3 regions of the Clostridium algidicarnis genome follow, and region 2 is predicted to be linked to each of the others. Evidence: riboswitches for the same ligand, from Rfam matches in the RefSeq annotation. Region 2 holds a riboswitch; each other region holds the start of a gene.

Region 1 (4,544 bases), 150 kb from region 2:
ACTGATGCTGTAATTCAAGAACTTATTAATGCAGGCAAATCTTTAGAAGATGCTAGATGTGGTGGAAATAGTGGATGTGTTGAAACCGGTGCCTTTGGTAAGGAAGCATATATTCTTACAGGATACTTTAATTTACCAAAGATATTGGAAATAACTTTAAATAATGGTATTGATGTTATGACTGGTGAAAAGTTAGGAATTGAAACAGGAAATGTTAATGAACTTAAAACTTATGATGAACTATTTGAAGCATACAAAAAACAACTTAAGCATTTTATTGATATTAAAGTAAGAGGTAATAGGGTTATTGAAAGAATATATGCAACTATGATGCCAGTACCATTTCTTTCAATTGTAACGTCTGATTGCATTTCCAATGGAAAAGACTATAATGCAGGTGGTGCTAGATACAATGTTAGTTATATACAAGGTGTCGGCATAGGTACAATCACAGATGCTCTAACAGCTATAAAGTATCAAGTATTTGATAAAAAGAATATAACTATGGATGAATTGGCTGAAACATTAAAGGATAATTTTGAGGGCCATGAAGATGTGTTAAAACTTTTAAAAGACAGAACTCCTAAGTACGGAAATGATGATGACTATGCAGATGACGTAATGAAGGAGATATTTGAAGCATTCTTTAAAGAAGTAGATGGTAGGAAAAATGGTAAGGGTGGAGTGTTTAAAATAAATATGCTCCCAACTACATGCCATGTTTATTTTGGATCGGTTATAGGAGCAACTTCAAATGGAAGAAAGGCTTATGTTCCACTTTCAGAAGGGATTTCACCAGAAAAAGGGGCAGACTTAAAAGGGCCTACAGCAGTTATTAAATCAGCAGCTAAGATGGATCATCTAAAAACAGGTGGAACTTTGTTAAATCAAAAGTTTACACCATCCGTTGTAGAGGGAGAAAAGGGTCTTAATAATATGGCAGATTTAGTAAGGTCATACTTTAAATTAGATGGACACCATATTCAATTTAATGTAGTGAACAAAGAAGTACTAATAGAGGCACAAAAAAGCCCTGATGAATACAAAAATCTTATAGTACGAGTTGCAGGATACAGTGACTATTTCAATAATCTTGATAAGGTATTACAAAATGAAATAATTGACAGAACTGAACAAACCTTTGCATAGTGTAGCTCTGTTAAAATATAAGGGGATGTAATTATGAAAAAGACAATAGGATTTATAGGATGTGGAAACATGGGACTTGCTATGGTGGGAGGAATTATTAAAAGTAATATAGTTTCTTCAGATAGCATAATAGTTGGAGATTTAAATGAGAAAAGTTTAAACGCAGCTAAAGAAAAGTATAATATTAATACAACTACTGATAATAATGAGGTTGCTAAAATTTCAGATATATTAATATTATCCGTAAAACCAAATTTATACAAGGTGATAATTAATCAAATAAAAGATGTAGTAAAAGAAGATGTAATAATTGTAACTATTGCAGCGGGAAAAGATATTAAGGGCACAGAAGAAACATTTGGGAGAAAGTTAAAGGTAATTAGAGTAATGCCTAATACTCCAGCACTTGTTGGAGAAGGTATGTCTGCAATATGTCCTAATGACATGGTAACTAAAGAAGAATTAGAGTATATGGTTACTATATTTGAAAGCTTTGGGAAAGCAGAAATAGTTGGTGAAAAATTAATGGATGTGGTAACCGCTGTAAGTGGATCAGCGCCAGCTTATGTGTATATGTTTATAGAGGCTATGGCGGATGCTGCAGTATTAGATGGCATGCCAAGGAACCAAGCTTATAAGTTCGCAGCTCAAGCAGTATACGGGTCTGCAAAAATGGTATTAGAAACAGGGATGCATCCAGGAGCTTTAAAAGATATGGTTTGTTCTCCAGGTGGCACAACCATAGAGGCTGTAGCAACTCTTGAAGAAAAGGGACTAAGAACAGCAGTTATTTCAGCTATGAGAAACTGTACTAAAAAGTCTATTGAGATGTCTAATTTAAAATAAGGTATGCATTTATGGAAATAATTAAGATGCTGTTAGAAGTTTAGAATCTTGTTTATATAACTTAAAAAAAACTCCTTTGGGAGTTTTTTTAAAGTCGTTAATATATTGTTAATATATAAAGAGTAAATAGAAGTTAGACCTTATAGCAAGGAGCTAGATTGCTTATATAAAAGTTAACAAGTTTTGAATAAACTATTAAATATATTAAAATAGATATAGAAAATTAAATAAGACTAAATCAACTACGAATTTATAAGATTATATAAGTTAAAAGGGAACCAGGTTAAAATCCTGGACGGTACGGCCACTGTATTTGGGGAGCTACTTCAATGTTATTATAAAGTCACTGGAATTTATTTTTCTGGGAAGGCGGAAGGATGCTATGAACCATAAGTCAGGACATCTAACTAGTTGAAAGTGTAGTAGGGGCCTTCCGATTAAAGGTTTAACACAAGATATTAAGATTTCTATATAAGTTTACTATTATACTATAAGTATATTTATATAGGGTTTGTATATATTAGTTAAACCTTAGCCTTTAAAGCTAAGGTTTTTTATTATTATAGAATAATTTTAATGCACCTATTCACAGTGAAAAGCTAAGTGATAGGTGCATTTTGCTTTTAACTAGGACCTTTTATATAAATAACATAAATTTAGGTAAATGAGTTTATCTAATAAGGAGGTATTAAAAACTGAAATTAAAAAATCGTTTTAATCTTAAACAAAGAAAGGGTGTTAGTATGAAAAGAAATAAATTCCAATCTTTAAGTATCGTTTTAATTTTTTCTATACTTTTAAATATCATATCATATGTTCCGGTTAAAGCTTTGGCAGAAGACAAGGAAGATTTAATAGAAGAAGCTATAGAAACAACAAAAGGTAATATAAAGTCACTTTCAAAGTATGAAGATAATGATACATTAGCCTTAAATTTATTAGGGGAAAATATAGATTCAAATAAAATAAATATTTATGAATATAAGAGTCTTAAAACTTATCCAAAGAATATTATAAATTTAGTTGCAGCAGGTAAGAATCCTGAAGATTATGAAGGCAAAAATTATGTAAAAGAAGTCTTAGATGGACAAACAGAAAGTGGACTTTTTGTAGTAAATAATGAGCAGGAAGATTCATATCCTGAAAATATGGCAAATGCCATTATTGCAATGGACATGACTAAGGCTGAATATAATAAAGTATCAGCAGTTAAGTTATTAATGAGCTTTGCAAAAGAATCTGAAGAAGGTAAGAGTTTTGATGACAATGTTGTAAAAACATCTCTTGCAATAATTGCTTTATCTTCACATAAAGATGTAGAAGGTGTTAATGCGTTAATTGAAGAGTTAAAGGAATATTTAAAAAGTGAACAGCTTTATGATGGTAGTTTTTCAATTAATTCTTTAGCAGATGATGATTCAGATTCAGAAGGAAATGCAGTAGCTACAGCTATGGTAATACATGCCCTTGTAGCACTTGGGGAAAATCCACTAGAGGATGAATGGGTTAAAGATGGTACAAATCTTTTAACAGCTCTATTATCTTTTAAAGAAGAAGACAAGTTTATATTCAATAGTACTTATAGAAAAGTTTCAGAAAATGAAGCCACATCTCTTTCAATACTAGCTTTAAAGAGTATGGAAACGGGCAAGTCAGCATATAAGACAGTAAAGCAAGAACAAAAAGAAGCGAATTCTATAGAGATAGTAGCAGCTAATACTTCTATTAAAGAAGGTAAAACTCTATCTTTAGAAACAAAGATTTTAGATAAAGATAAAGATATAGTACAAGGTAATGAAATTATATGGACTATAGATGATGAAAATATTGCATCCATAGACGAAAAAGGTATATTAAAAGCTAAAATTCACGGAACAACTAATGTTCATGCTTTGATAAAAGGGAATGAAGATATAAGTAGTGATATAAGTATAAGTGTGTATTCTCCTGTAGCAAAATCTATAGAAATATTAAATACTGAAGAATCTATAGAAATTGGAGATAGCATACCTTTAAAATCTATGGTAAAAGACCAGGATGGCGAAGATATTAAAAATGCAAATTTGATTTGGAGTGTGGATAATAAAAAGCTAGCTTCAATTGATAACGATGGATTTTTAAAAGCACGCAAAGAAGGTATTATAACAGTATTTGCACAACTAGATAATGATCAGAATATAAAGATAGCAAAAAGCTTTAATATTAAAAAGCCTAGTTCATTAGAAGACATAAGTGTGGAAGATAAGGCAAAAATAAAAAATGAAATCGAAAATTTAAAGAAGTTTTATGAAATGGAAACTGTAGAATCTATGGTTCCAATTGCCTTAAGTAAGGTTAATGTAGATCAAAAGATATTAGACAAGGTTTATATAAAAATAGGAGAATCTTCGTTGATATATGCTCAAAATATATTGGCATTGGTTGGTTCAGGGAAAGATCCTAAAGCTTATAAAGGGAAAGATTATATAAAATCGCTAGTTAAATCCCAAAGAAAAGAAGTTGGAAAGTTTCAAGGCCAATTCATAATGAATGAAGAATTAGATATTGAT
Region 2 (4,544 bases):
ACATGTAACAAAGTCTGTAAGTGGACTTATAGGTGGAGATGCTTTTAAGGTTAATGAATATCTAAAAAGAGGAAATTCCTTAACAGGGAACATTATGGGTAAAGCTATGGCAAGAGCATTATCGTGTTCTGAGGTTAATGCATCCATGGGTAGGATAGTAGCTTCGCCTACAGCGGGCTCTTGTGGTATAATTCCCTCCGTTATAATAACTGCTGGAGAAGCTTTAAATAAAAGTGAAGAAGAAATGGTAATGGGTCTATTTGCTGCATCAGCAGTAGGTCTTATAATTGCTCAAAATGCTACTCTTTCAGGAGCAGAAGGTGGATGCCAAGCAGAATGTGGATCAGCAGCAGCTATGGCAGCAGCAGCTACAGTTGAAATGATGGGTGGAAGCCCAGCTATGAGTCTTCATGCAGGAGCCATTGTAATAAAAAACATATTAGGCCTTGTATGTGATCCAATTGCGGGACTTGTAGAAGTCCCTTGTGCAAAAAGAAATGCATCAGGGGCTGTAAGTGCTTTAGCAGCAGCAGATCTAGTAATGTCAGGGGTAGAAAGTAAGATTCCCTTTGATGATACAGTAATAGCCATGTATAAAATTGGTAAGAGTATGCCTTGTGAACTTCGCGAAACAGCTTTAGGCGGTCTTGCAGTTACTCCTACAGGTATAGAACTTAAGAAACAAATCCTTGGAGAATAATATAGGTTAAAGGTAACAAAAAGTACTCTCTTGAATAATTTATCAAGAGAGTACTTTTTTTGGAATTCAAATCAATTAAAAAGAAACAATAAAAAAGAAGTGTTTACAGATGAAGTAGCATATAAATTTAAAATCCCTCTAGGATTTCTAGAGGGATTTTAATATTAAAAAAGGATTAAGTAATTAACGCAAATATTAAGCAATATATTTATATAAGAGTATTTAAAAAGCAGGTGGTATATTGGGTAATAGATCTTTAATAGAAAGCCATTATGCAGATATGAATAACTTGGTAGATATACTTTGTAAGCTTGTAACATCCTATAGAGCAATGGTGGGTGGAGCTCATGAACTAAATGGAGTTGCATTAGTAGAAAAGAAGCAAATAAAAGAGGCTTTGAAAACTGCTGATGAATTAAATGATTTAATTAGAAATATAATTGATACATTAGAATGTTGTGAGGACTGCTACCTTGATTATTGTAGGATTAAATCTCAAGTATTGAAAAGTAAAATTAATACACAGTATATTTTAGATGAGATAGATGATAATTATGAGTATAAATATAATAATGAGGGGATGGGAAAAGTAAGATTTCCGGAACTTCGTTTAAAAGGTAGTGGTGGCAAGGCTACAGAAAAAGATGAAAAAAGAAATGAAAAGGGAACAGAAAAGGCAAATCAAAAAAAAGATATTACTAACACTAAAGAAGAGTAGTAATATCTTTTTTACATTATATTTTCTTTATTTTTATATTACTTATCATTAAATAAGATAATATAGACATTAAAAGTGTTGGTAAAATAAAATTTATTTCACCTTTTAAAGTTAAAAGACCAAATAGGGCCATAATACAACCTGCGGCTGTAATAGGTATACCTGAAAAGAATCCTTTAAACTCTACAGAATTAAATTTAGCGAGTCTATATGCACCGCAAATTGGGAATATTATTAATATAGCATATCCTAAGATACCTAAATCAATAAAATTATACATATTATATGCTAACATAGAAGGCGCTACTCCAAAAGATACAAGATCTGATAAAGAATCTAGTTGTTTACCAAGATCACTAGATACATCAAGCATTCTAGCTATTGTACCATCATACCTGTCTATTAAACCTGCAATGATTATGAATATACAGGCTAATTTATAGTCACCTCTAAAATTCATTAATAAGGACATGATACCAAAACCTAAATTTGCAAAAGTAAACAAATTAGGCAAAAAACTTTTTTTCACTATTAATCCTCCCCTAAAAACTTATATGAATACATAATAATTATAGCTTAAATCTTTCTTTTTGGCTATAATTTTTGTAAGATGTAAGGATTTGATACAAATCATTATAAATCAACGGAAAACATTCCTAAAAACTTTTCAAGTTCAAACCTTTGATCTTTGTTTGGTTAGATTGACTTTATATTTGTATGACATTATAATAATAGTTATGTGAATATTGGAAATATGGGTGCATTTACGTTAAAAGGGAAGTTAGGTGAAAATCCTACGCAGAGCCGCTACTGTAATTGTCCTATACACAAAACATATGCCACTGAATTATTTGGGAAGGCGTTTTGTGTGGACATAAGTCAGGAAACCTGCCTATATTAGTTGTACAATACTCTTCGAATTTAAGAGTGTGCAAAAATAGATGATTATAGTTAATAATACTATCGCAGTATTTCTAACTATATTTGCATTGTTATAACTAATTTAATGCGCCTTTTATTTCCATGCCAGTTTTGGTATGGTTTTTTTATTTTCCATTTATACTTGTAAAAATAATAACACTATATTTATAAGTTAGGGGCTGTATATTCATTAAATATTTTAGATAAGGAGGTTTTATGAATATTAAGAATAGAAATAAATTTATTATTTTGGTTATCTTGTTAGTTATCTTTATAATTAGTCTATTTCTAAGTGTTGGTATAGGAGCTATAAAAGTAAGTCCAAAAGAAATAATTCGAGCCCTTACGGATAAAAATGGAACAGTTCACTATCATATTATTTGGAATATTCGATTGCCAAGAACAATTATATCCGTACTAGTAGGTATTTCGCTTTCTTTATCAGGGACAATTATTCAAGGTGTTATGCGAAATTCATTAGCTAGCCCAAGTATAATTGGGGTATCTTCAGGTGCTGGGTTTGCAGCATTGACAATACTAATCTTATTCCCCGAGTATTACAACTTAGTCCCTTTGGGAGCATTTGTAGGAGCATTTGTAGTAACTATGTTGATTTATGGACTAGCATGGAAAGATGGATTGGTACCCAATAGATTAATTTTAGCAGGAGTTGCAGTGAATTCTTTGTTAGGTGCAGGGAATAATGCTCTACTAACCTTTTTTCCTGATAGGGTTTCTGGAGTTATAAACTTTATGGTGGGAGGGCTTAATGGGGTAACTTGGGCAAATGTACATAGCATATTACCATATGTGATAGTAGGTGTTATAATTTCCTTAATACTATCGGACAAGCTTAATATTCTAGTTTTAGGGGATGAAGTAGCTACGGGATTAGGTGTCAGTGTGGAAATGATAAGATTTATATTTATAATCTTATCCTCATTACTTGCTGGTAGTGCAGTAAGTGTAGTTGGTTTACTAGGGTTTGTAGGCTTAATTGTACCACATATTTCTCGGTTAATTATTGGATCTGATTATAGATTTTTATTTCCTGCAGCAATTTTATTAGGAGCTATTATTGTGCTCATATGTGATTTGATTTCTAGAGTATTGTTTGCTCCTATTGAAATACCTGTAGGAATAATAATGTCAGCATTAGGTGCACCTTTCTTCTTGTATTTACTTAGGTCAAAGGAGGCTAAGCAATGATTTCACTAGAAGCGAAGAACATTAATGTGTGTTATGGAAAAAAGACAATTATTAAGAATTTGGACTTTAAAGTTCAAAAGGGAGATATAGTAACAATAGTTGGTCCTAATGGTTCAGGGAAATCTACACTTATAAAAGCTTTATCTAGACTTATAAAGATAACTAGTGGTGATGTAGAACTATATGGTAAAGACATATACAAATTTAATACTAAAAAGATTGCACAAGAGATGGCAATATTACCTCAAATAAGAAATATTAATACGGATTTAACCGTTGAAAATCTTGTATCTTATGGAAGACAGCCTCATTTGAAATTTGGAAAGAGAATAGGTAAGGATGATGAGAAAATAGTTGAATGGGCTATGAAAAAGACGAGAATATATAATTTAAAAGATAGATGTGTGTCTACACTTTCAGGAGGGGAAAGGCAAAGAGCTTGGATTTCTATGGCTTTAGCTCAAAAGCCTAGTATTCTAATATTAGATGAGCCTACAACCTTTTTAGATATATCTTATCAACTAGAAGTTCTTGAGATAGTTAAAGAACTAAATAAATCTCTTAATATTACTGTTATTATGGTACTTCATGATTTAAATCAAGCAATTAGATATTCAGATAATATATATGTTTTAAAACAGGGGGAAGTTTGTAATTTTGGAAAGCCTAATAAAGTAATGACTTTAAGCTTAATAAAAGAAGTATTTTCTATTGATGCTAATATTTATCAAGATGAAATAAATAACTGTCCCTATATAATTCCACAGAGATTGTGTGATTTAGATACATAAATGAAATAAATAAAATGGAGGAATGTAAGATGAAAAAATTTAAAATCATGTCATCATTTATTGCAATAGCTATGACCCTAGTTTTATTAGTAGGGTGTTCTGGGAATACTACTTCTAAAGAAAATAATGGAGTAGAAAAAACTAATGGAGAGGTTGGAAGTGATTCGGCATATAAGGATTCATTGGATAAATATGGTATAGTTGA
Region 3 (4,544 bases), 1.2 Mb from region 2:
TAGCATATTCTTTTTAGATAATTCAAATCTTCCATCTATAAGTATATCTATTTTCTCTAGAAACTCTAACCACTTATTTTTTTCATCACTATAACTTACTATATATTCATAAGTATATCCTGTATATGAAATTATATTATAGCCTTCTTTTTTAGCCCTTTTTGAAAGTTCAGTGAAAGCATTTGCCTGTTCAAAAGGCTCTCCTCCGCTTAATGTTACTCCATCTAAAAGCGGATTGTTTCTCATTTCATTTAATATTTCTTCTATATCTATAAAACTTCCTCCATTAAATGAATGAGTATGTGGATTGTGACAGCCCTCACAATTATGTGGGCAACCTTGAGCAAACACTACAAGTCTTATTCCTGGTCCATCTACAATAGATTCTTTTATTATGCCTGCAACCCTTAATTTAGTATCCATATAGAATCCCCCTATAAAATAAGTTGTTAATTTCTTTATAAATGCTTAACTCTATCTCTTTCTTCTGCTTTTTTTGCATCATTAAATCTATCTAAAGTACCTACAAGATATCCTGTTATTCTACGAATACGTTGGAATTTTACATCTTCTTCTTTTCTACCACATCCCGGGCACTGTTCCCCTATTATACCTGAATATCCGCAGACTGGATCTCTATCTAAAGGGTGATTTATAGAACCATATCCTACACCACACTCTTTCATAGTTCTAATTACCTTTTCAAAGGCTTGAAGATTCTGACTTGGATCACCATCTAACTCTACATAAGTTATATGTCCTCCATTTGTAAGTTCATGATAAGGTGCTTCTATTTTTATCTTATTAAATGCTCCTATTTCATAATAAACTGGAACATGAAAACTATTAGTATAGTACTCCCTATCCGTAACTCCTTCAATTGATCCATATATTTCTCTATCAAGTTTTACAAAACGGCCAGCAGTACCTTCAGCAGGAGTTCCTATAATAGAAAAATTAAGCTTATATTTTTCTGTTGCAAGGTCCATAGCATTTCTCATGTATGAAATAATTTCAAGTCCTAACTTTTGGGCATCCTTTGACTCTCCGTGATGACTTCCTGTTAATGCTTTAAGGCATTCACCAAGTCCTATAAATCCTGCAGATAAAGTTCCATGCTTAAGTACTTCTCCTACTTCATCTTCCCAGGATAACTTATCTGAATCTATCCAGACTCCCTGTCCCATAAGAAAAGGAAAATTCTTAACCTTTTTCTTTGATTGAATCTCAAATCTTTCTTTTAATTGATCTATAACAATATCCATTTCTTTATCAAGCTCTTCAAAAAACTTTTCTATATTTTTATTGCTTTTCAAAGCTATTCTTGGAAGATTTATGGTTGTAAAGCTAAGATTGCCCCTTCCATAAACTACTTCTTTTGACTTATCATTAATATTACTCATAACTCTTGTTCTACATCCCATATATGCTATTTCTGTATTAGGATTTCCTTCTTTGTAATATTTAAGATTAAAAGGAGCATCTATAAATGAATAATTGGGAAATAGCCTTTTTGCACTAACTCTAAAAGAAAGTTTAAATAAATCATAATTAGGATCACCTTCATTATAATTTACCCCTTCCTTAACTTTAAATATTTGAATAGGGAATATTGGCGTCTCACCATTTCCAAGTCCTCTTTCAGTAGCTAAAAGAAGATTTTTAACTACCATTCTTCCTTCCGCCGAAGTATCAGTTCCATAGTTTACAGAACTGAATGGAACCTGGGCCCCTGCACGGCTATGCATGGTATTTAAATTATGTATAAAAGCCTCCATTGCTTGATATGTGCATCTATCTGTTTCACTATTTGCCTTTCTTTTAGCAAATTCTTGAACCTTTTCTACTATACTATTATCATCTATATATTTACATAAATATTCTTTTTCAATTTTTATATATTTTTCATCATTTTCTAGAGAAGGCATAAGATCATAATCTTCTTTAATCTCTTGGAATATATTCTCAGTAAAATCTAATATATCTTCTTTTTCTGTTAATAGTTCTAAAGCATTTACAATATTTTTTCTATATAATTTCACATAGGTCTTCCTTACACCAATAGCTAACCCATAATCAAAATTTGGAATACTTTGGCCTCCATGCTGGTCATTTTGATTAGATTGAATAGCAATACAGGCTAAAGCAGAATAACTTTGAATATCCTTAGGTTCTCTTAAGTATCCATGTCCTGTGCTAAATCCATCTTTAAATAACTTAATAATATCTATCTGACAACAAGTAGTAGTAAGTGTTAAAAAATCTAAGTCATGTATGTGAATATCTCCATCCTTATGAGCTCTTGAATGCTTAGGATTTAAAACAAACATCTCATTAAATTCCTTAGCACCTTCTGAACCATATTTAAGCATAGTCCCCATGGCAGTATTTCCATCTATGTTAGCATTTTCACGTTTTATGTCATTGTCTTCTGCTTGTTTAAATGTTAAATCCTCATATACCTTCATAAGCCTTGTATTCATTTCTCTAACCCTTGTTCTTTCAGCTCTGTACAATATATAAGCTTTGGCAGTTTTTGCATATTCATTTTCTATAAGAACTTTTTCAACTATATCTTGTATCTCCTCAACAGTTGGAATATTTATTTCGTCTTCTTCTAGTAAATTCGCTACTTTTTTAGCTAAATCAAACGCTATATCATAATCATATTCATTTATAGATTTAGTGGCCTTAATCATGGCATTCGTAATCTTCTCCATATTAAAAGCTACTTCTCTACCATCTCTTTTTTTAATCTTTGTAATCATAAACATTACTTCCTTCCATAAAAAGCTTTGCTTTCTTTTTTAAACAATAACTTTTCCATCATAAAACATTTTCTAGTTTAAATCAATAGAATTAAATTAAAAAATCCTTCTGCAAATGTAGGCAGAAGGATAATAGCTAAAATTTAGATTTTAACTACCTCACCCCTCTATACTTCGTAGAGTAAACAGTGATTACAATATAGGCAGGTCTTCTGACTTTGGCTCATCAACATCTGCCCCTTCCCGATAAATCAGTGGTAATGGCAAACCTCTCTCCAGTACAGCGGCGAGACCGTTTAGGATTTTAACCTAATTCCCTTTTAAGCTACAATGTTTGTAGCCACCTATATAATTCAATATCTAGTTAATAAAATCTTATCACACACTATATATTGTGTCAATGAAGATATTTTTTATTGATTTAATTATTAAATTAGCTTTATCACAGTATTTTTAACATTTAAATTAAGGTTCTACAGGCCATTATAAAGGTTTCCACTTTACTTTTTATATTCTTTCAACTAATGATATAATTAATTAGATATACTAAAAATTTATGATATGGGGCTGATTATTATTTACAAACTTATTTTGTTTTACTTTATACTTTTAAATATCTTAGGATTTTTATCTATGTACATAGATAAATCAAGATCCAAAAAATCTCAGTGGCGAATAAGCGAAAGCACCTTAATTATTATAGCTGTTTTGGGAGGCAGTATTGGTTCTTATTTAGGCATGAAAAAGTTTAGACACAAAACCAAACACTCTAAGTTTAAATATGGCATACCTTTTATTATCTTTATTCAAATAATAATTATATTTTTAATTTTCAATAAAGATCTTTTGTCACTACTAAAATAATAGTTCTAATAAAATTACTTATTTGTAAAAATAAGTAATGCAAAAAGAGGAGAACTATCTCCTCTTTTTAGTAATATAATCATACTTAAGTACTAGTGAATTATTATCTTTAGATTAAGTTCATTTATCTGGAAGTGTTAATAATGATAACTCTCTATAATGATTAGCTTAACTATATTAAATCTTGGGAAATTCTATAATCACTTTAAATAAGTCTCCATCTACGCTAACTCTAAAATCTCCCCCTTGAAGCTTTGTTAAATTATTTGAAATAGCAAGGCCTAGTCCAGATCCTTCAGTATTTCTAGATTGATCTCCTCTTTTAAATCTTTCTAGTATCTCATCTTCATTAAAATCTATTTCAAAAGCTGATATATTTTTTATAGTTATAACTACTTTATTATCTATATCTTCTATATTAATATAAACTCTTGTATTTTCTAATGAATATTTTAAAGCATTACTAATTTGATTTTCTAATATCCTCCAGGTCTTTTTACCATCTACCATTATATATAATTTCTCTTTAGGAAGATTAATCTTAAAATCTAAAGAGCTTTCCTTGATTTTTTCCTCAAATTCTGCTAAAGCTTGTTTTAAAAGTGATGTTATATCTACCTTTTCTATATTAAGCTCCACCTCTCCGCTAGCAGCTTTTGATGCTTCAAAAAGATCTTCTATAAGAATTTTCAGCCTTTCAGACTTTCTTTCTAAAACCTTTATATAATCCATTCTTTCCTCTTTAGTCAAATCCTCATTTTTAATTAAATCTACATAGGTTATTATAGAAGTTAGAGGAGTCTTTAAATCGTGAGACACATTAGTTATAAGTTCTGTCTTCATCCTTTCACTTTTTACCTCACTATCAATAGACTCTTTAAGTCCACTCTTCATATTGTTTATATTATGAGA

What was found. A riboswitch is a leader RNA that binds a small molecule or an ion and turns the genes downstream of it on or off. The one in region 2 is predicted to bind cobalamin.
Region 1: it holds a riboswitch for cobalamin, as region 2 does, so the genes downstream of both, BV55_RS0108330 (Ig-like domain-containing protein) here and BV55_RS0108885 (FecCD family ABC transporter permease) in region 2, are expected to answer to the same signal.
Region 3: it holds a riboswitch for cobalamin, as region 2 does, so the genes downstream of both, BV55_RS0114485 (anaerobic ribonucleoside triphosphate reductase) here and BV55_RS0108885 (FecCD family ABC transporter permease) in region 2, are expected to answer to the same signal.

What each region holds. Positions count from the first base shown of each region.
Region 1 is NZ_JNLN01000001.1:1,706,875-1,711,418, forward strand. Features, by position in the region: gene hypD (trans-4-hydroxy-L-proline dehydratase) at 1-1,149, shown strand, start outside; gene proC (pyrroline-5-carboxylate reductase) at 1,183-1,995, shown strand; cobalamin riboswitch at 2,230-2,416, shown strand; gene BV55_RS0108330 (Ig-like domain-containing protein) at 2,739-4,544, shown strand, end outside.
Region 2 is NZ_JNLN01000001.1:1,857,898-1,862,441, forward strand. Features, by position in the region: gene sdaAA (L-serine ammonia-lyase, iron-sulfur-dependent, subunit alpha) at 1-700, shown strand, start outside; gene BV55_RS0108875 (hypothetical protein) at 942-1,418, shown strand; gene pssA (CDP-diacylglycerol--serine O-phosphatidyltransferase) at 1,435-1,947, opposite strand; cobalamin riboswitch at 2,158-2,328, shown strand; gene BV55_RS0108885 (FecCD family ABC transporter permease) at 2,556-3,548, shown strand; gene BV55_RS0108890 (ABC transporter ATP-binding protein) at 3,545-4,339, shown strand; gene BV55_RS0108895 (ABC transporter substrate-binding protein) at 4,369-4,544, shown strand, end outside.
Region 3 is NZ_JNLN01000001.1:3,017,067-3,021,610, forward strand. Features, by position in the region: gene nrdG (anaerobic ribonucleoside-triphosphate reductase activating protein) at 1-423, opposite strand, end outside; gene BV55_RS0114485 (anaerobic ribonucleoside triphosphate reductase) at 459-2,768, opposite strand; cobalamin riboswitch at 2,954-3,131, opposite strand; gene BV55_RS15460 (DUF1294 domain-containing protein) at 3,330-3,632, shown strand; gene BV55_RS14975 (HAMP domain-containing sensor histidine kinase) at 3,810-4,544, opposite strand, start outside.